DNA from 4 places in the Ornithinibacillus xuwenensis genome. Region 1 is predicted to be linked to each of the others. Evidence: riboswitches for the same ligand, from Rfam matches in the RefSeq annotation. Region 1 holds a riboswitch; each other region holds the start of a gene.
The links. A riboswitch is a leader RNA that binds a small molecule or an ion and turns the genes downstream of it on or off. The one in region 1 is predicted to bind cobalamin.
Positions count from the first base shown of each region.

Region 1 (5,034 bases):
CGTCAGATTGCTTTAAATACTGTTCTCCTCTGTCCGTGATATCATAATAATTATCTGTTTTACCTTTTTTAATCAAACCACCTGCAACCATTTGCTGCACACAATCTAGGAAATCAATCATTGTTAACGCAGGATAGATTCCGTAAAGCCCTTCTAGGTTGAAAATTTTAGCATCATGAACAGATTGAATAGATTTCTTGCCGGAAAGCAGATGATAGATTCCGGAAATAGAGCGATTTTCCTTCATGAATGTTATACATTTTAATATTATCCCTTTAAAACACACAATACTTCCCCTCTTTTCCGTCACTATCTCCATCATAACACTGATTGCAATAGTTGAATTATATATGCTAACAAATTAATATAGAAGTAAGCACCAGAACTGCAAAGTAAGGATAAGGGGTATGTAACATGAGAGCAAAATATTCCATCGTGGATAAAGACACATGTATAGCCTGTGGTGCTTGTGGGATTACCTGTCCACAAATTTTTGATTATGATGATGAAGGTCTTGCGTTTGTCCGAATCGATCATAACACAGGAAATCAAGTAATTCCATTGGGATTAGAAGATGACGTACTGGATGCATTTGAGGGTTGTCCAAGTGACTCTATTAAAATATCCGAGCTTCCATTTAACGGTAATCCATTAAGGCTTGAAGAATAATAGAACACCAACTTAGGCTAGTTGGTGTTCATTTTTTTAGATGTTTCGTTATATAGTTATTAAAGATAAATGTAATTGCAGGATATAATAAAATCATAAATGCGGCATTCCCGATTGCATGATTCGTATCAAATGGTAATCCGGCAAGATAATATGCCAGAAATCCCTGACCAGTCACCTGGTAGTTTACCAATGAAACTACAAAACCATAAAAATAACCACAAAACACAGCGAATAAAACCACTACATAGAGAGGGAATTTCTTAGTATACTTGCCAATTATCCCACTTATTAAGCCTATTAATCCCCAAGTAATAATCTGCCAAACAGTCCAAATTCCAGTTCCTAGTAACATGTTTGACAGAAAGGTAACCAAAATTGCCAATAGGATTCCAGAAACTGGCCCTAAAAAAATGCCACTGATAATAATGATTGAGGTAACCGGCTGTACACTAGGAATGAAGGACACGGCAACCCGACCAACAATTGCTAATGTGGCGAGTAATGCAATCAGTGTTATCTTATAGATATTCACTTATATCATTCCCATGATTGGAAATCAAGTACTACTTCGTCACCATCTTTTAGTACAATGTCGTTTGCACCAACTTCAGCCGCTTTTCCATTAACAGAAATCATCCAGAATTTCTTTAATTCTTTATCTTTATCATTGATACCTTCAATAGAATTAACATAGCCATCTTTTTCTTCAACTTCAAAATTGGCTTTCAAAACATCCATTAAGGTGTCACCATCTTCAATAACAATATCTTTTTCTTCAATAACTTCAGCCTCTTTATCCTGAGAAAGTTTTATATGGACTGAAGCTTCCTCCTGCTGTTCCGAATTATTTTCGGATTCATTTGATTGTTCCGTAGTTGTGCCTTGACTTTGTTGTTCATTATTAGTGGAATCCTCTTCTGAACATCCTACCATCACAACTAATGTAATAAGTACTGCCATAAATTTAAATAATAGCTTCTTCATCTTCTCATCCTCCATACGTGTTATCAAGAACAGGAAAAATAAAAAGAGCTAACCCGCAACAAGGTTAACTCTTCTGACAGTCCTTCACCATAAAAAAGCATCGTTTTACTTTCTATGTACGAGATTGTCTCAAATGTCCTATCCTCGGGATCATTGATACAAATGACACTGGCAGGTCTACTGACTTGTGACTTATGCCTACTTTAAGCCCTTCCCGTATGTTATTCATACAGTGGCAATGCTTAGTTCGTTATCACTTACAGTTGCGAGGACAGCTCTAGATTTTCACTAGATTCCCTTTTAAGTGGAACACACCAATATCAAAAATATTGTATTCAATTCTACTGAATATAGTAACAATACAAGTCGAAAAACACAAGCTAAAGTTCTTCACTTCTAGGTATCTTCAAGTTAAACGTTGTACCAATATTTACCTTACTTTTAACCGATATCATACCGTTATGCGACGTTACAATATTCTTCGCTATTGATAGTCCTAGTCCGGTCCCCTTCACATGCTTGTTTCTAGTCCGAGATTTATCTGCTTTATAGAAACGTTCAAAAACAAATGGTAAATCTTCCTCGGGAATACCACTACCACTATCCTCTATCGATACATTCAGCTCGTGTATATCGTTTTGAACAAAGACCTTAACAAAGCCACCTTCACTCGTATGTCTAATAGCGTTATCAATCAGGTTTGTAAAAACTTGTTCCATACGGTCTGGATCATAATAAGCATATGGTTCTGATATTTCTTTTGTCAATACCAAATCTATCTGGTGTTCCTCTGCTATTCCTTTAAATTTCCGATATATACGATCCACATATGGATTAACCTCAACCGTATCTACCGTTAAGGTTAAATAACCCGCTTCCATACTAGCTAAATCAAGTAATTCATTAACTAATCGGCTAAGTCGTAGTGATTCTTCATAAATAATTTGGGCAAGCTCATTTTTTTCTTCTTTACTTTCTGCGATATCATCCACAATTGCTTCACTATATCCCTGAAGCATTGAAATAGGTGTTCTTAATTCATGCGATACATTGGCTATGAAATCTTTTCGCAATTTATCAAGTCTGCGTTCTTCTGTCATATCACGCATAACAGCAACTGCACCGCGAATATAGGATTGATCATATAATGGAGTCATAATCATAACCCAAGTTCTACCTTGCAATCCAATTTCTTCCAACACCTCTTTTTCTCCTTGAATAACCTCTTGCAGTAATTCATAGAGCTCGTTCGGAAGTTTACGATTACCATCTGCCTTCTCTAGGTTCTTCTCAAAATACCAATCCTCCATAAACTGTTCTGCAGGACGATTGGTGGCAATAATTTCCCCATTTCTACTTAATGTAATGACACCATCTGCCATGGAATTAACAATACTTGATAATTGCTCTTTTTCTTGTCTTAATGCATTAATATGAAATTTCAACTGTCTTCCCATGTGATTAAATGCCATCGCCAGTTCACCAATTTCATCATGGGTTAAAATGGGAACCTTCGTATTAAATTCACCTCTTGTTAAATCAAAGGCAGCTTCTCGCATTTTAATAAGCGGTGACGTAATACGTGTGGATAAGAAGAAAGCAAATATTGTTGTAAGAACAATGGCAACAGCAGCCGCACCTAATATTATCTTAGTTGTTTCAGATTTGGTTTTATCGACAACGGCAAGCGATTGATAGACAATTACTGCCGCATCGCTGTTAGGTACAGAGGTTGCAACAAGCATAACACCCATTTCCTCATTAGGAACTTCAATTTGCTTTTCGATCGTCGTATCACGATTTGACAAATCTCGAACATTAGAGTTTTCAATAATCCACTCTTCATTCAAATCAGATAGCATTTGATTATCGGTATTCGAACCCCAGATTCTTCCGTCTGAAAATAGAATAAGTACTTTACTAGCAGAATCTTTTACCCGTTCTGTCGTTTCATGAATTAACGAGATGTCTTCATGATTTTCAACCATCACAGAAACCTTCGTAGCTGTCTGCTCCAAGTCTTTTTCTGCTTCTTGAACGTGAAAGTTCTCAAAGAATTCAAGTAAAAATATGGTTAACACAAATAATACAAAAGAAACTAGCAATAAAATCGTCACTGCTAGTTTCCCTACAACACTACGCCAAAACATTATTCATCATCTACCTCAAATTTGTATCCAACACCCCAAACGGTTACAATCATCTTCGCGGCTTCTTTGGAAACATTATTTAATTTTTCACGTAATCTCTTTACATGTGTATCTACTGTTCGTAAATCACCAAAAAACTCATAATTCCATACATCTTTCAGTAATTGCTCACGATTAAACACTTTATCTGGGGACTTTGCTAAATAACAAAGTAATTCGTATTCTTTAGGTGTTAATCCTACTTCTTGTCCCTCCGCAGTAACACGATGTGCATCATGATCAATCGTTAAGTGTGGGAACACTAACAAGTCCTTTGTTTGCGCGTTCACATCATTATAACCGCTTGTTGTTGTTCTCCTTAATAAGGCTTTAACACGAAGTACCACTTCTCTTGGACTAAACGGCTTCACAATATAATCATCTGTCCCAACTTCAAATCCCTGTACTCGGTTTGCTTCTTCACCTTTTGCAGTCAACATAATAACGGGAGTATTCTTTTCTTTTCTTAATTCCTGGCACACTGCAATTCCATCCATCTCTGGCATCATGATATCTAATAAAATAAGATCATAGTCATTTTCTAAAGCAAGTCCGAGTCCATCCGTTCCATTCTCAGCTTCTTCTACTAGAAAATCTTCCCGCTCTAAATACATTCGAATTAATCGGCGGATTCTTTCTTCATCATCAACTACAAGTACTTTGGCACTATTATTCATTGATAAGCTCCCCCTTGATAAGCGTTACTAAAAGTATATACCAAGCATTTATAAAAGTATAAGAAAACACGACACCCGTTCAAAAATGTCATGTTTTCTATCATTTATTTATGCATAAGAATGTAGTCCTGCAAGAACTAAATTAACAACGATTAAATTAAACATAATAATTCCAAAACCAACTACTGCAAGCCATGCAGATTTCTCACCATGCCAGCCTCTTGAAAGCCTTAAGTGTAAATAAGCAGCATAGAAGAACCACGTAATTAGTGCCCAAACCTCTTTCGGGTCCCAGCCCCAAAATCGATCCCAAGCTATTTGCGCCCAAATTGACGCGAAAATCAATCCACCTAACGTAAATACAGGGAAACCAATTGCAACAGATCGATAATTTATTTCATCAACAAGATCTGGCTTTACGTTTTTAAGTAATGGTTGAATCGCAGCCCCTACACGCTTTCTTAATATTAAACGTATTAGTCCATATAGGACACTTCCGACTAGTAGAGACC
Region 1 is NZ_JBDIML010000001.1:502,107-507,140, reverse strand. Features, by position in the region: gene ABC228_RS03050 (YpbB family protein) at 1-286, opposite strand, end outside; gene ABC228_RS03045 (ferredoxin) at 415-669, shown strand; gene ABC228_RS03040 (ECF transporter S component) at 698-1,204, opposite strand; gene ABC228_RS03035 (DUF4430 domain-containing protein) at 1,210-1,656, opposite strand; cobalamin riboswitch at 1,810-1,990, opposite strand; gene ABC228_RS03030 (ATP-binding protein) at 2,037-3,806, opposite strand; gene ABC228_RS03025 (response regulator transcription factor) at 3,806-4,522, opposite strand; gene ccsB (c-type cytochrome biogenesis protein CcsB) at 4,631-5,034, opposite strand, start outside.

Region 2 (5,034 bases), on a different contig from region 1:
TGGATAAAGCCATCACGATACCATACATGGTTGCCTCTAAGGTTACTTGCTTTCCTCGAAAATAAAACAAAATATTTGTGCCACGGGATACTAGAAAGGGATTTAAAACAATAATGAATACACTCATCACTAGTAGCCCAGGAATCCATTGTCTTAGTGCTTTTCCGTAATCATGTGTCAAATTCACGAAGACCACTAACAAGCAGGCTGTTGCTAAAAAAATTGGATGCTTAAAGTAAAAAGCCAACGTACCAACGCATATGTAATAAAAGAATTGAACAAAGGGATGATAGCCGCGAAAGCCATTTTCCATCCATACACACCTGCCTTTAAATAATTGAAAGGCTGGCCTGCTGAACAAACAAGCCAGCCTTTTTTAGAAAAGAATTATCTACGGAAAGGCTGTAGATTCGCACCTAGGTCTCTACCTAGATCCGTTGTATATAGCCATTCGACTCGATCACCAGGTAATAACGGTACAATACCTGCACTACGATCTGGAAAAATTCCGTTTACTCGATACATCCAGCCACTACCTTGACCACGGTCAAATTCATACACATTCGCTATTCCCTCCACATAGGCTGAGGCACCTTGGCCACCACGATAGTCCATTTGAATCTTCTTTTCTTGTGTGATACGAATTAAGGCATCTAACACGGTATCACCTTCAAAGACTTCCATTTCAGTTGGAGGTAAAGGAATCTCCGTATCCGAGATGACAATGGAATAGACAATGGTATCGGCTGTTTTCTCCTCTTTCGGTTCTTCTTCTGATTCCGGTTTTGTTTCCTTTTTAGGCTCTGTTTCTTTTGTGCTATCCGATTTACTTGGTTGTTCTTTCTTTGGCTGTGCGCTTTTCTCGGAATTACCATCACCGCTCTTGTTTACTGTGCCTGATTCCGCTTGTTTATCACTGGTAGTAGAATCAGCTGAACCTTCATCGACCGCTCCATTAGTAGGCTTGGAGGAATCTTGGTCACGATCCTTTTCATTCGCTTCGGATGTGGTGTCATTCTTATCTTCCGCTACGGAGTCAGCTTCTGTATTCCCTTCTGTCTCCTCTATCTCCTCTTTTTCAACCGTTGTCTGTTCATCTTCACTTACCTGCTGTGCTTCCGAATTTTCTTCTAAGCCAGTTGGTTTTGCCAAGGATGACCCACAAGCACTTAAGGTCACTACCAATAGTATTGCTAGGAAAAGGGATGTAACTAGCTTTGCAAATCGCATTAGGATAAACCCTCCCTTCACTTTATTTACTTAACGCACGTCTTTTCTGAACAAGAAGCATAACGCCACCAATTGCTAACAGGAGCACACCAATTAGTAAGTAGTTATAGATGTTTGTAGCTGTATTCGGTAGTTGATGACCTGTTTTCCCGTCTGTTGAATTTCCATCACCTTTATCCGTGCCGCTTCCAGAATTTCCTTGTTCATCGTTTGCAGCTTCTTTTTCCTTTGTACGTACGGAAATCTTTCCTTCAGTTGAGTTATTTCCTACATAATCAACCGCGACAACTGTATACTGATAGACCTGATTCGCTTTTAGCGCTGTATCAACATATTCAGCATCTGTACCCGGAACAACCGCTACCTGTTTTCCATCACGATAAATGATATATTCTTTAATCCCTGATGGATCATCTGCTGATAAGCCTAATGAAATACTATCGGAAGTCTTGCTCTTCTCCGTTACCTGAGGCTCGGATGGGCCTTCCGTGTCTGTGAATACACCATAGGTTGAAAAATGGTCAACCTGAACCGTTATGACTTCATCTTTCGCATCTCCCCAGCCACCAACGTATTCCCACGCTTCTGTTTGTTCATTCAAGTAATAGATACCTGTCTTACTTAGGTCAACACCGGAGTTAACACCCATCGTTAATTGGTAGCTACCCTTCGGCTGCTTACCATCTGGAAATTGGAATTCAAAATTAAATACATCGCCAGCCTTTTCTAATCCAGGTGATTGCTTCGTAATCTCCCGAACGATTAGCTTGGTTCCTTCTGGTAAATCATCTGGCATCACTACTTGTGTCTTGCTTCCCTTTATTTTAACTACTTGATTCTTCGTTACATCTACCTGTTCATTCAGGTTGATTACTTTTTCAACTGGATCACTAGATTGCGGGAATTGATAGAGACTTCCGCCATCATGTTGATACAGCTGATACGCTACTAATGCTTGGTAGGCTTGCTCTGTAGCCATCGAATTGGACATGGAGTCCCCACTTGTATGCTGAAACCCACCATCAGCTAATTGAAAACTTAGTAAATGATCAACTAAATTGTTTCCATTTTTCGTAAAATCACTGCCCGTCGGGTCGATACCATAGGCTGTTAGACCAATAATAACCTGAGAGGTTGCTTCACTAGTCACCCCGCCTACAAACGATCCGCCATCAAATCCACCTTCATCAGTTTGAACAGATGATAAGTAATCTACCGCTTTATCTAAAGCTTCTTTAACAGGTGCTTGATCTTTATATGGACTAAGTCCTGTTATTGCCATTGCTGTAATATCAATACTTGGTGAGCTGAAATATTCATTTAGATTCCAGCTTCCATCCTCATTTTGCGTACGTAATAATTCCGCTATTAATCGTTGACGATTCCATTTTGCATCACTTGGTACTGTATACGCATTTGAATCCAAGGCAATCAAGGCAAAAATTGGACCATTATTTCCTTGAAACGTCATCGTGTCATAGCCACCACGACGTTCAGGGCTATTATAAATTAACTCGATTAAGTCTAACCCATTGATATCTTGAGGGTCCTTACCTAAAGCAACCGCAGCAATTGCTAGTCTTTCAATATCGGTAATTTTGACGCGTTGACTTTCCAACTGCTCGACAATTTGACTTTGAATAGCTTCATCAAAGATTTGAAGATACTCATTCGGAATTGAAACGCCAGCTCTAGCTAAGCCAATCGCTTGCCACTCACTAATAATCCCCTCATGTAGCATGTGGTTACTAGCTTTTTTCATCGCATCTTCGATATTATAGTTTGTCGTTTTCTTTGATTGATAGGTTACGTTATAGCTTTTCGTTACTTTGTTCTGGTTACTATCGACAGCAGTAACCTGGATAACGTTCTTTCCCTCAAGTAGACTTGCTTTAAATTGTCCATCCTGTTGAGGATTTAATTTCGTATCGTTTAGTTTAATGGTTGGTGTAATGCTGCCATCTATTTCGTCGGTTGCACTCGCACGAAAGGTAAGCTCTGGTTCTTCTACTACCATTCCATCTGTTAAAGTATCCACCGTGACGCTTGGTGGTGTCGTATCTTCTGGTGGTGCCTCTTCAACCGTAATTTGTGCATATGGTCTTGAAATATTGGTTAATTCACCACTTTTTCGTTCCGCTGAAAGGGTATATGTCCCAGCCTCATCAAATGTTACTGTTGCCATTCCATTTTCATCCGTTACAACGGCATTACCACCCTGTAGATAAGGATCGTTATTCACAAGAATGGTGGAGCCCTCAACTGGACCTGTTGTTTGTTCATTTGTCCAAGTGTCATACACCAATCCATTTTGTTTAATCGAAATTGGTTCTCCAACCTCGGCCGTAATATGTTCCTGGTCAAACCAGCTGTACGTATTGTCATTGTAATTATCTACATAGAAAACAACGATTGACTCACCATCGGTTATTTTTCTATCTAACACACCCACTGGTACGAATTGATTATCAATATAGTACATCCAGCCACTAAATCCGCCTCTATCAAACTCCCATAGACCATCAATACCTGCAATGTAATTCCCACCATAACCTAGGTCGAACTCATTCTTATCGAGTGTATTAATACCTGCAGACTCTAGCGCTCGAATAATCGCATGTATGGCACGCGGATCCTCTGTCGTAATTGGTGAAGTACCACCAACATATTGTTGCAAGTCAAATGATCCCACCTCTACCTCGGTAGGTTCCACAATCGTTCTATTATATGCCTCTACTCGTACATTCACTGATACTGTATCACTAGATGCTTCTGCTGCATTGATGAAGGATTCTTTTGGAGGTATGTTAAATACGATTAAAACTGCGATTAATAAGGTACTAAGAATTCTTTTAAACACATGTAACGCTCCTTCCCCAAATGTATACGCTTACTTTTTTTCAGCGATAAAAACTAGATTTTTCATTCTCTCAATCTACTAAGACCATTAAAAAATGCATCTCTAATAGAAAGAGATGCATCCTTATCTTACTGTTAACTAGGTATGTATAAACCTAGTATAAAACCCGCGCAAGCGCACCCCCTATCCTCGTAGGTTGAATGGCGTAAAAGATAAGGCAGGTCTCCTGGCTCATGATCAACATTATCTATCACCTTCCCATCCGAAGACAGTGGTATATGATATAGATAACTCCCATTTACAGTGGCGGGACCGCGCCGGATTCTCACCGGTCTTCCCTTTTAATGATTTCTACAAAGAAATCAACCAAATCTTCTTCGTATTCAATTATCTTAATTTTAGATAATAATGGGAATAGAGTCAAAGGATTTCTGGATGTGGATTTACATGTCTTTAATTAATTTTAGATAAATTGAAAACCCACTCCAAAATGGGAGTAGGTTTTTATTAAATGTATATTTATTTTCCTCCATATAAGGAAGTAAAATAATTAAATACCTCATTATCTTCATCTAAAACTTTGTAATTTCCATCAAACGTTTTTATATAGTCCTCCGCAATCGTATATCTATGTATCGAGCCATAAAAATGAATGTATAAATCGTACTCAGCTTTACTTTCTTTATACTTGCCGCCTTTATCGATATGGAGTTCATTTCCAAGCAAATCAGAAATCACATCTTTATCATCAATTTCAATTTCATCACCTGTAGGACCTTCTATGCTTATTTGATGGATTCTATCATAATCTAAGTTAGTTATTGTTAGTTGTTCATCTTGTCTTATTTGTTCTTCTAGCATTTCTTTAAATGTAGTAGATTTTGACGTCATATTTAAAAACCAAATAGCCAAAACAACAATTATTATCATACTAAGTGCAATGT
Region 2 is NZ_JBDIML010000002.1:180,925-185,958, reverse strand. Features, by position in the region: gene ABC228_RS06755 (energy-coupling factor transporter transmembrane component T) at 1-313, opposite strand, end outside; gene ABC228_RS06750 (DUF4430 domain-containing protein) at 388-1,230, opposite strand; gene ABC228_RS06745 (DUF4430 domain-containing protein) at 1,253-4,090, opposite strand; cobalamin riboswitch at 4,290-4,476, opposite strand; gene ABC228_RS06740 (hypothetical protein) at 4,610-5,034, opposite strand, start outside.
Region 2: linked by a shared signal. The riboswitch ahead of ABC228_RS06745 (DUF4430 domain-containing protein) and the one ahead of ABC228_RS03035 (DUF4430 domain-containing protein) in region 1 are both predicted to bind cobalamin.

Region 3 (5,034 bases), on a different contig from region 1:
ATTCTATAAAGGGTCGGTCACCTTTATTGCGAATATCATTCGAAAACAAAAAGGCGGCTATTTATCCATAAATGAGGTTCTATCACTATCATCCATTATGTTTCGAATGCGGTCCAATGCCTTATTATTAACTGTTATTACAACGGTGTCTGCACTAGCAATTGGTTTACTAGCATTAAGCTATATCTCTTACTATTCAGCAGAAAAGGCAGCTGAGGACAACGTGCCTACTCATTTCTCCTTAACCAATACCGAGGCTGCTGAAAAATTTAAAGCTGCATTAGCACGTCAGCATATCGACTATCAGGAGAAAAGAATAGAAGTAATCCAAGTAAACACAGATGTAACCGACATTATGGAAACCAATCTCGCAGAATTGAATTTCGACCCAAGCCAGATGAGCTTACCGGTTGTGAGTGAGGAGTCTGTTAATGGTGATATCAAGAAGGACGAAGTATTATTTTCAGGGTATAATGATGCCATGGCGCTTATGATGTCATTAAAGGATCATGGCGAAATAGAGCTATTTGGGAAAAATAAATCATTTAAGCAGCATTATATCGGTTTACAGGATGAATATGTTATACCATTTAATTTTTCAAATGGTGGTTTACCTACAGTCATCGTGGATGATGAGATTTACCAGGCGCTAAAGAATGATCTAAACCAAGATATTCAACACGATTCATCTCTTTACATTGGGATTGATATAAATGAGGAAGAAAAGCTAGAGGCTGCCAATACCATCTTCCAATCATTATCTTTTCGTGAGAATACAATTAATTACTCACGAATTGAAATGAGTAATAGTCAAAAACAGGTCATGGGACTTACAATGTTCATTGTTGGGTTTCTGGGACTAACATTTCTTATTACGTCTGGATGTATTCTGTACTTTAAACAGATGGATGAAGGAGAAGAGGAGAAATCCAGTTATACCATTTTAAGAAAGTTAGGGTTTACTAGAAAGGATTTAATGCGAGGCATTCAGGCAAAGCAGTTCTTTAATTTTGGAATTCCCTTAGTAGTTGGTCTTTCACATAGCTACTTTGCCGTTCAATCTGGATGGTTTCTATTCGGAACAGAAATGTGGACACCGATGATAATTGTCATGATTATTTACACCGCCATGTACTCTGTCTTTGGTATTCTTTCTGTTCTCTACTATAAAAAAATTATAAAGGAAGCACTCTAATAAAGCACAAAGCTCCAGGCCACTAAATGGATCTGGAGCTTTTCCCTTATTGAAATTGAAATACTAGCTTTCTCCTAATAGCTCCTTAACCTTTAGGCGACGTTCCTTTCTTTCCTGTGCCAGTTTAAATAGTTTATAATCCGCTTCTGTCTCTGGCTCCACTCCTAATACCGGAGTCGGCTTTCCCGTTTCATTAACGGCTACCATCGTAAGAATAGCTGTCGTCGTTGTCGTTTTCTCCCCTGTTTCGAGGTTTTGGCATTCCACTTTCACATATACCTCCATAGAAGTTCTACCAGTAGAAACAACTAAGCCCTCTAATAATAAGATGTCCCCTACCCGAGCTGACGATAAGAAATTCACGGTGTCGATAGAAGCAGTGACAACCACTCCCTTACTATGCTTCATGGCAGTAATTGCTGCGATTTCATCAATATACGATAAGACAGTTCCACCAAAAATCGTCCCCAGATGGTTGGTATCCGGTGGTAATACTAACTTTGTTTGAATCGTTCTAGAAATACTTGCGGGTAATTTTTCAACCATTGCTTTCCTCATTCCTATTCATTTGTTATTTGGGTGCGAATCCTCTAGTAGAAAGAATGACAAAAAACCCCATCCTTGAAGATGGGGTGTACAGGCGCAGAATAACACTATTCAAACAGAAGACAGTACTGTTTAAGTAGCAATCCCTCGTCCAATCTTCCCAACTCCCGAAGAAGAAAATACGCTATAAAAATGGCAGGTCTCCTGACTCATGCGAGATAGCTACTTTAAACCCTTCCCATCCGAAGACAGTGGTTTTGTTTATTTCGGTTCGCACTTACAGTTGCGGGTACAGTTCTGGATTTTCACCAGATTCCCTTTTAGGTCCTTTCAGACACCATTTTTACCGGCTAGCTATGTTTCTTTTCAACTATAATATACAAGTTTTATTTTTACAACTGGTGATGAATCGTATGGGGATGAGCTTCCTGGAATTTATTCCAAATCCTCTTCATAGAGATGCAAGACAAAATCCAACTGTATATCACCAATTGTATAGGAACTTCCATTAATAGAACCTTCAAGCTCCGTTATCTTATCATTTTTATCATACGGAATAAATCCTATCCTGATGGATTGCCCAATCGGCATTTCGTAAAAAAGAGATTGCGGTTGACTAGCTTCCTCCACCTTCATCAGGCTAGACATGAACGACTGCCATTCATCCGGTAACGCCATCGCTCCATAAGTTTTCTCCTGAGCGTTGACTCTCTGCACCATTTGAACCTTCGGATAATAGTAGTGTTCGGTTCCATATGAAATCCTGAATCCTCTATCTCTTGTCATATAAAAATCGATGTACTGCAGTTGATCACTTGGCTGTATATTCCAGACAAGGTAATAGGAATCCGGATTATTTTTTTCAATCTTCCATAGCATTGGATAACCTTTTGTATCGATGTTAACTACTTTCCACTTATGCTTTTCCCAAACCAAATAGCTTAATCCATACTCTTCATTTGTGGATACAAAGGGCACCAACACATGCTTTTCATCTATTGAAATTGTATCCTGTATAACATCGGCACGAGCTTGCGGGTAGATTTCATTAATTTCAGCAATTAATTCCTCATTAGTTGGAAGAGAGCCTGGCTTCGCAAGATAATACCAATAAACAAGAAATAATAGAAGCATGACAGCTAGAACGATGCCACTAGTAAACAACTTCTTTTTCATTGTCATGTTATTCGCCCCCCTCTAACAAGGATTTATCTGAGCGAAAGTATTGCTGTTCCTTCGTTGTCGTTATCAATATTCCTTTGCCATCGTCTTCGATAAGGATCATTACATTAAGACTACTTCCCCATTTAGGTAATGCACCGATTAGCTGATATGGGAACCTCTCTTCTTTAGGACTACTTTCAGAGAGATAGGTATCGTTATACCACTGATCACTATTAATTTCTTCCTTTGTCATCGATGGGATTTGTTTCTGAAGACTTTCTCTATCTAAGCTTAAACTTTCCCCTGATGGATGGATAGCATGAATAGAAGTATTTTCAATGTTTGCTAGATACGTTGTTAGATCATCCTTAGGATATACAAAGTTAAAGATAGGTATCGTTACCAACGAGATTAATAGAAAGAGGAAATTAGACCAAAATCCTAGCCAAGCAAATTTTCGATAAGTCCTCCAGCGGTTTTCATCTGATCGAAGCACAAAATATAATAGCCATACACCTAGTGGTAATAATGGGATTTTAATTAACATATTAAAAGTTAATGTGATGGAAAAAGAAAAAATCCCAACTACAATTACCACAAAAATCTTCCATGCCTTTGGCTTTACGCTTAGACCTCGATTAATTCTAGTAGCAAAGTAAAAAATGACAACTATCGCGAAAAAGAACCCTAAAACTTCGATTAAATTATTGTTGAAAATAATATCAAAGCTCACTGCAAGCCACCCCCATGTCTACATATCCGAAAAATACACTCCTTACGACTTTAGCATAAATTTCCAAATTATTAAACAACTGTTGGAGTGGCAGCTATATTTGGAACGTTAGCATAAGATTTTGGGAGCTGACCTTTAGCCTGTTTGTGGTAAACTTCAGCTTTTGAATGCCGATTTTCAGCCTTTCCAAGCCAAACTTCAGCCTCTCACCAGCTTTCTTCAGCCTTTCCCCCAAAATTCAGCTATCCAACTTTTCATAAATAGCTAATAGTTGCTGTTTTTCTTCGTCCGATAATTTTTTAAATAGATTCTTTCGTAGGACGACTCCTTCTTGATGTGCTCGGTTCACCATTTCAATTCCTTTTTCCGTTATTCCCAAGTTGATAATTCGTCGATCGGATTCGTCCACGATTCGAACGACTAATTCTTTTTGTACGAGCTTTTCTGCCAGATGCGTTAATGTAGGAGGAGTTAGCCCAAGGGACTTTGCAATGTCAGATGGACGGCTTTTTCCGCTACTCCTTAAATGACTGAGTATGAGGATATGCGAAATTCCAAGGTTTTCATTGAACATTTTATTCCATTGTATGATTAGATTGTTCGTCACCTTGTCCATGGTATGTAACAGTTCAAAAATGGTTTGTTCTTTCATTTGCGGGATCCCTGCTTTCTAAAAATGGAGAGCCCTATACAAATTAGGGCTCTCACTGTCTACTACTATTTTATTGAGCAGAAAACCCACCGTCAATAACCAACTCAGAACCGGTAATGTAAGAGGATTCATCTGATGCTAAGAATAGGGCAGCATTTGCAATGTCTTCAGGCTTCCCTAATCGTTGTAGTGGTGTAGCTTGAACTAACTGTCCAAGAAGCTCTTTTGAAGCACTTAATGCTTGTGTCATTGGTGTCTCAATAATTCCTGGGAACAAGGCATTCACACGTATTCCCTGACGTCCAAATGTCGTTGCGGCAGCCTTGGATAATGCGCGAACCGCACCTTTTGATGCAGAGTAGTGATTAAATCCTTGTCCAATTTGTGCCGTATAGGATGAAATATTAATAATAGATCCCTTCTTCTGCTCGATCATATATGGTGTGACATGTTTAATGCCAGCAAAGGGGCCAAAACTGTTAATCGCCAGCATCTTTTGCCAATCATCACTATTAATTTCCTGATATGGCTTTTCTGATGAGATTCCAGCATTGTTAACCAGAATATCTATTCTTCCAAACTGGTTCACTACTTCCTTCGCAAACACCTCCCAATCTTGATCAGAAGCGACATTTAATTTCATACCAAATACATTTTCTTTCTCACTTACCTTTGCAATGGCTTCCTCATTGATATCTGCTGCAATAACCGTTGCACCTTCTTGTTGAAAAAGCTCTACCATTC
Region 3 is NZ_JBDIML010000002.1:260,461-265,494, reverse strand. Features, by position in the region: gene ABC228_RS07155 (ABC transporter permease) at 1-1,195, shown strand, start outside; gene ABC228_RS07150 (acyl-CoA thioesterase) at 1,259-1,741, opposite strand; cobalamin riboswitch at 1,919-2,098, opposite strand; gene ABC228_RS07145 (hypothetical protein) at 2,177-2,923, opposite strand; gene ABC228_RS07140 (hypothetical protein) at 2,925-3,638, opposite strand; gene ABC228_RS07135 (MarR family winged helix-turn-helix transcriptional regulator) at 3,877-4,290, opposite strand; gene ABC228_RS07130 (SDR family NAD(P)-dependent oxidoreductase) at 4,361-5,034, opposite strand, start outside.
Region 3: linked by a shared signal. The riboswitch ahead of ABC228_RS07150 (acyl-CoA thioesterase) and the one ahead of ABC228_RS03035 (DUF4430 domain-containing protein) in region 1 are both predicted to bind cobalamin.

Region 4 (5,034 bases), on a different contig from region 1:
TCCCATCAAAATTATCCACATAAGCTCGTATCCATTTCATTGGATTTTCCGTATGATCCGGATATATTTCACTTAAACCAAGCATACGCAGCATTTTATTCGCTCTATATTTAATATATCCTTGCATCTCTTCTAAATCGATTCCGTCTACATCCTTTAGAACATAAGCGGACCATTCTGATTCGAGATCAACACTTAATCGAAATTCATGGTATACCCAATCGATAAATGCTTCCGTATTATATTCAGGATATTCCGCCAATGTTGCTCGAAATAGCTCCGATATAAATCTTCCATGCTCAAGCTCATCACGATTAATATAGCTGATCATTGTCGAGGTTCCAACCATTTTATGATCCCGAGCAAGGTTGTAAAAGAAGGCAAAGCCTGAATAGAAGAACAATCCTTCTAATAAAGAAGTGTATACTAGCGTCTTTAGAATATTTCCTACACTTGGATCCTCTACAAATTGATTATAACCCGCAATCAGTCTCTCATTCCGCTTTAGTAGAACCGAATCCTTTCTACCAAGCTGAAATGCTTCATCTTGTTCCTTTAGCGAAACAACGGATGAAAGTACATAGGAGTAGCTTTCATTATGAACAGCCTCCTGCTGAGCGATGACCGCCATAATGGATTGTACAGAAGGATCGGTTGCATAAAGAGAAAGCAGTAATGCTGTTCTTGTTTGGGGCGCATCCAGTGTCGATAGTAAACCAATAATCTTCAAATACGCATCTTGTTCCGCTTCCGTCAGCATCGGAAATTGTTTTACATCAGATGACATATTAATCTCATCTGCTTGCCAATAATTACCTACTAACCGTTTGTACATTTTATACCAGTGTGGATACTTAATATCATTCCAGTTCAATATTCCACTAGACTCTCCACCAAATACCTTAGAGGTTTGATTAGGAAAACGAGGTTCCATCGTTTTAGCCTTTTTAAGCAATGTGTCTTGCATGTTGTAAAACTCCTTTTAACCAATTATCAATTACATATTCTTGCGAGCCTCTTGGGGATTGTTCAATTTTTAAGCCGCCCCATTTACTTTCATAGAACGTTACGAGTTTATCGACTGCCTTGCAAAACAAATCGTCTCCACCAAATTGTGTATCACCGGTTCCAAATACCGCGACATTATCAGGCTTGTAGCCGATTTCCAACACAAAATCCTTCACCTCATCAGGTGTGCTACCATTCTCCCATGTAAATGTACCAAGAAACAGCACATCATATTGTGATGGATGAATCGGTTGGTCAATTCCAATCCGGTGCATATCGACTTGTATTCCTCTTGCATAGAGCTTTTGTTGAATGAGTTCTGCTGTTTCTTCCGTATTTCCGCTATAGGACACATATGCAATTGCTGTTCTCAACTTGCACACCACTCACATTCTTCTACTTCATTAGAGGTCGATCGAACATAATAGGTAGTCTTTAAACCCTCTTTCCAAGCTTGAAGGTGTAAATCTAACAGAACTGTAGCACGAATAGTATTTGGCACATAGATATTAAAAGAGATACTTTGGTCAATATGCTTCTGTCTAGCAGCGTTTTGTTTCACAGACCATCGTTGATCTAGGATATAGGCTGAACGACGATAAATATCATATGTTTGATGATCGATATCTGGTGCTGTAGTTGGTATCTTGAAGTCCTTCTTTTCCTCATGATAGAAAGGTTTAAATATCGGATCAATACTTGCGGTAGATCCAGCAATCATAGCAGTTGTAGAATTCGGCGCAACAGCCATCAAATAGCCATTACGAATACCATATTCCATCACATCCTGCTTTAATGCGTTCCATTTTTCATCAGAATAGCCTTTGTCATCAAAGTATGCACCTGTACTCCACTTACTTCCCGAGAATACGGAATAGCTTCCTTTCTCTTTACTTAATTCCATACTACTCTTAATAGTTAAATAAGCGATTTTTTCATATAACTCATCTGCGTACTGAACTGCTTCAGCCGACTCCCAGTATAAGTGTTTCTTTGCTAAAAGATGATGCCATCCAAACGTACCTAGACCGATTGCTCGATATTTCTGGTTTGTTAACTGCGTTTGAATAATTGGTAGCGTATTAATGTCAATGACATTATCAAGCATCCGTACCTGCACCTTTATTAAGCGTTCTAATATGTCATCTGGTACTGCCTTCCCTAGATTTATGGAGCTTAAATTACAAACAACATAATCACCAGTTTTATATTTTTTAATGACATAGCCATCCTCATCTGTAAATTCCTCTAAAAATTCAGTTGGCGATTGGTTTTGTGTAATCTCTGTACATAAATTGGAGCAGTAGATCATGCCATTGTGTTGGTTACTATTTTGTCTATTTACTTCATCCCGATAAAACATAAATGGCGTTCCTGATTCGAGTTGCGACTTCATGATTCGCTTCATGATATTAATCGCAGGCACTCGTTTTCTGGACAATTCTTCACAGTTAATACATTCCTCATACTTTGTTCGCCAAGTACCGCTTCCTTTTTGTTCATCATAAAAGTCTTCCAGTGAATAGCCCATGACCTCACGAACTTCATGTGGATCAAATAGATACCAGTCACCACGCGCCTCTACCTGCTCCATAAAGAAGTCTGGTAGACAGACACCAATAAAAATATCATGGGCGCGCATCCGGTCGTCTCCATTATTCAATCTCAAGTCCAGAAATGATTCAATGTCCATATGCCACGCATCTAAATAGACAGCAATAGCACCTTTTCGAGTTCCAAGCTGGTCAACACTTACGGCAGTATTATTTAACTGTTTAATCCAGGGAACAACACCACTTGACATTCCTTTAAAGCCTTTAATGGAACTACCTCTGGCACGTATTTTGCCCATGTATACGCCAATTCCACCACCGTTTTTAGATAGCTTTGCAATATCCGTATTGCTGTCATAAATAGATTGTAAGCTATCATCAACCGTATCAATAAAACAGCTTGATAACTGTCCATGTGTTTTTCCAGCGTTCGCTAATGTTGGTGTTGCAACTGTCATATATAGATTACTTAATGCCCAATACGCTTCTAAGACTAAATCCAAACGTTTTTCCGGATTTTCATCCTGCATCACATGCATGGCAATAATCATCCATCGTTCTTGTGGTAATTCATATGTATCCTTTTTATGATTGGTTGCTAGATATCGGTTTGCAAGCGTATATAAACCTAAATAAGTAAATAATAAATCCTTATCCGGATCAATGTTCTGCGCTAAGTAATCAATCTCTGATTTACTGTACTTTTCAAGCAGCTTTGATGTATAAATTCCTTCCTTCGTAAGAAAATCAATAAGTGCATAAAAATCCCCATATGGTTGGTTTACATCATGTTGACGATTGTTAGCTGCTTGATAATATAATGATTGTAACAGCAATCGACTCGCTACAAAGGTATAATCTGGTTTTGCTTCATCTATATTCTCTAATGCCTTTTTAACAAATAAATCAATTATTCTATCAACCGTTAAGTCCTCTTTCTCTCTTAACAATTCTATCGATTTCTCCATAAATTCATTAGACTCAATAGAGAGCCCTTGAAAGGCAAATCGAATCAGTTGTTCTCCCATCTCTTCTTTATTTACAGTAGCTGTTACCATCTCAAATACCTCCTTATGTAATGACAAGCAAAAAAACCGCTCACCCACGGGATGAACGGTTCATAAAAAACGACAGAAATTATCCTATTATGTATAACCCCATCGTCTCATATTCTTTCACCCCGAAGAAAATGAAACTGTGAGCTTTGGCAGGTCTCCTGGCTTGTGCTTCTCCCTACTAAAGTCCTTCCCATATCAAGATAGAAATAATGATACAGTGGAATTCTCGTTCGTCGACACATACAGTTGCGGGGACAGCTCCAGATTCTAACTGGATTCCCTATTCAGACATTAACATGTCACCATTGCTCACAACACTATATATAGTATTAAGTTTTAACACGAACACAATATATTGTATATAAATCCTATCATAGATTAATAGACTTTGCAACCATTGTTTTTTTATTCGTAAATAGAAATTCTATTATGTAAAATGGTACTAATAATTGTGAGGTGTATAACGAATGGACGAAATTATTAATTGGATTCAAGCATCTACCTATACGATCATCTTTACAGGAGCTGGCATGTCAACAGAAAGTGGTCTTCCAGATTTTCGTTCAAAAAATAGAGGGTTATGGGCAAAATTTAATCCAGATGAGCTAGCGAATGTTCACGCTCTAAACCATAATTTTGAAGAATTTACGAACTTTTATCAATATCGATTAAGAGAAATAGATAGTTATAAACCTCACCCTGGACATTTAATACTTGGAAGGTGGGAACAGAGCAGGACGATACATGGGGTTATTACACAAAATGTGGATGGCTTTCATCACGATGCCGGAAATAATAACGTCATGGAACTTCATGGTACATTTCGAAAATTTTATTGCAATGTTTGTAAAAAAGAGCAGGACCGAGAACGATACTTGAATGGGAGTAACTATTGTCATCATTGTGGGGGACCTGTTCGCCCGGGGATTGTTCTATTTGGCGAAATGCTACCTGAAGCCACATTTAACCAAGCAGAATTAGAAACATTTAAGGCAGAGCTGTTTATCGTACTTGGCTCTTCCCTAACAGTTTCTCCTGCTAACATGTTTCCAATGGTTGCAAAGGAGCATGGTGCCCGACTGGTCATTGTAAACCGCGAGGCGACTCCATTAGATCGTTTTGCCGATTCTATCATACAACATAAGAGCATTAAGGAATTCCTAATAGAAATCGATCAACAATTAAAATGAGACAGAAACATAATCTGTTCCTGTCTCCCGTAATTACCCTAATACTGCACGATCACTTTCAAATTGCTCTCCTCGAATTCGTTGAAATTCCTTGAGTAAATCTTCAATTGCAAGGCCCTGCTTCTTACTTTCATCGATATCCAAGATGATCTGTCCTTTATCCATCATAATTAACCTTGTTCCTAAATCCAGTGCCTGCTGCATATTATGCGTTACCATTAAAGT
Region 4 is NZ_JBDIML010000002.1:443,086-448,119, reverse strand. Features, by position in the region: gene ABC228_RS08100 (ribonucleotide-diphosphate reductase subunit beta) at 1-967, opposite strand, end outside; gene ABC228_RS08095 (flavodoxin) at 948-1,382, opposite strand; gene ABC228_RS08090 (ribonucleoside-diphosphate reductase subunit alpha) at 1,379-3,619, opposite strand; cobalamin riboswitch at 3,751-3,941, opposite strand; gene ABC228_RS08085 (NAD-dependent deacylase) at 4,087-4,809, shown strand; gene ABC228_RS08080 (ABC transporter ATP-binding protein) at 4,843-5,034, opposite strand, start outside.
Region 4: linked by a shared signal. The riboswitch ahead of ABC228_RS08090 (ribonucleoside-diphosphate reductase subunit alpha) and the one ahead of ABC228_RS03035 (DUF4430 domain-containing protein) in region 1 are both predicted to bind cobalamin.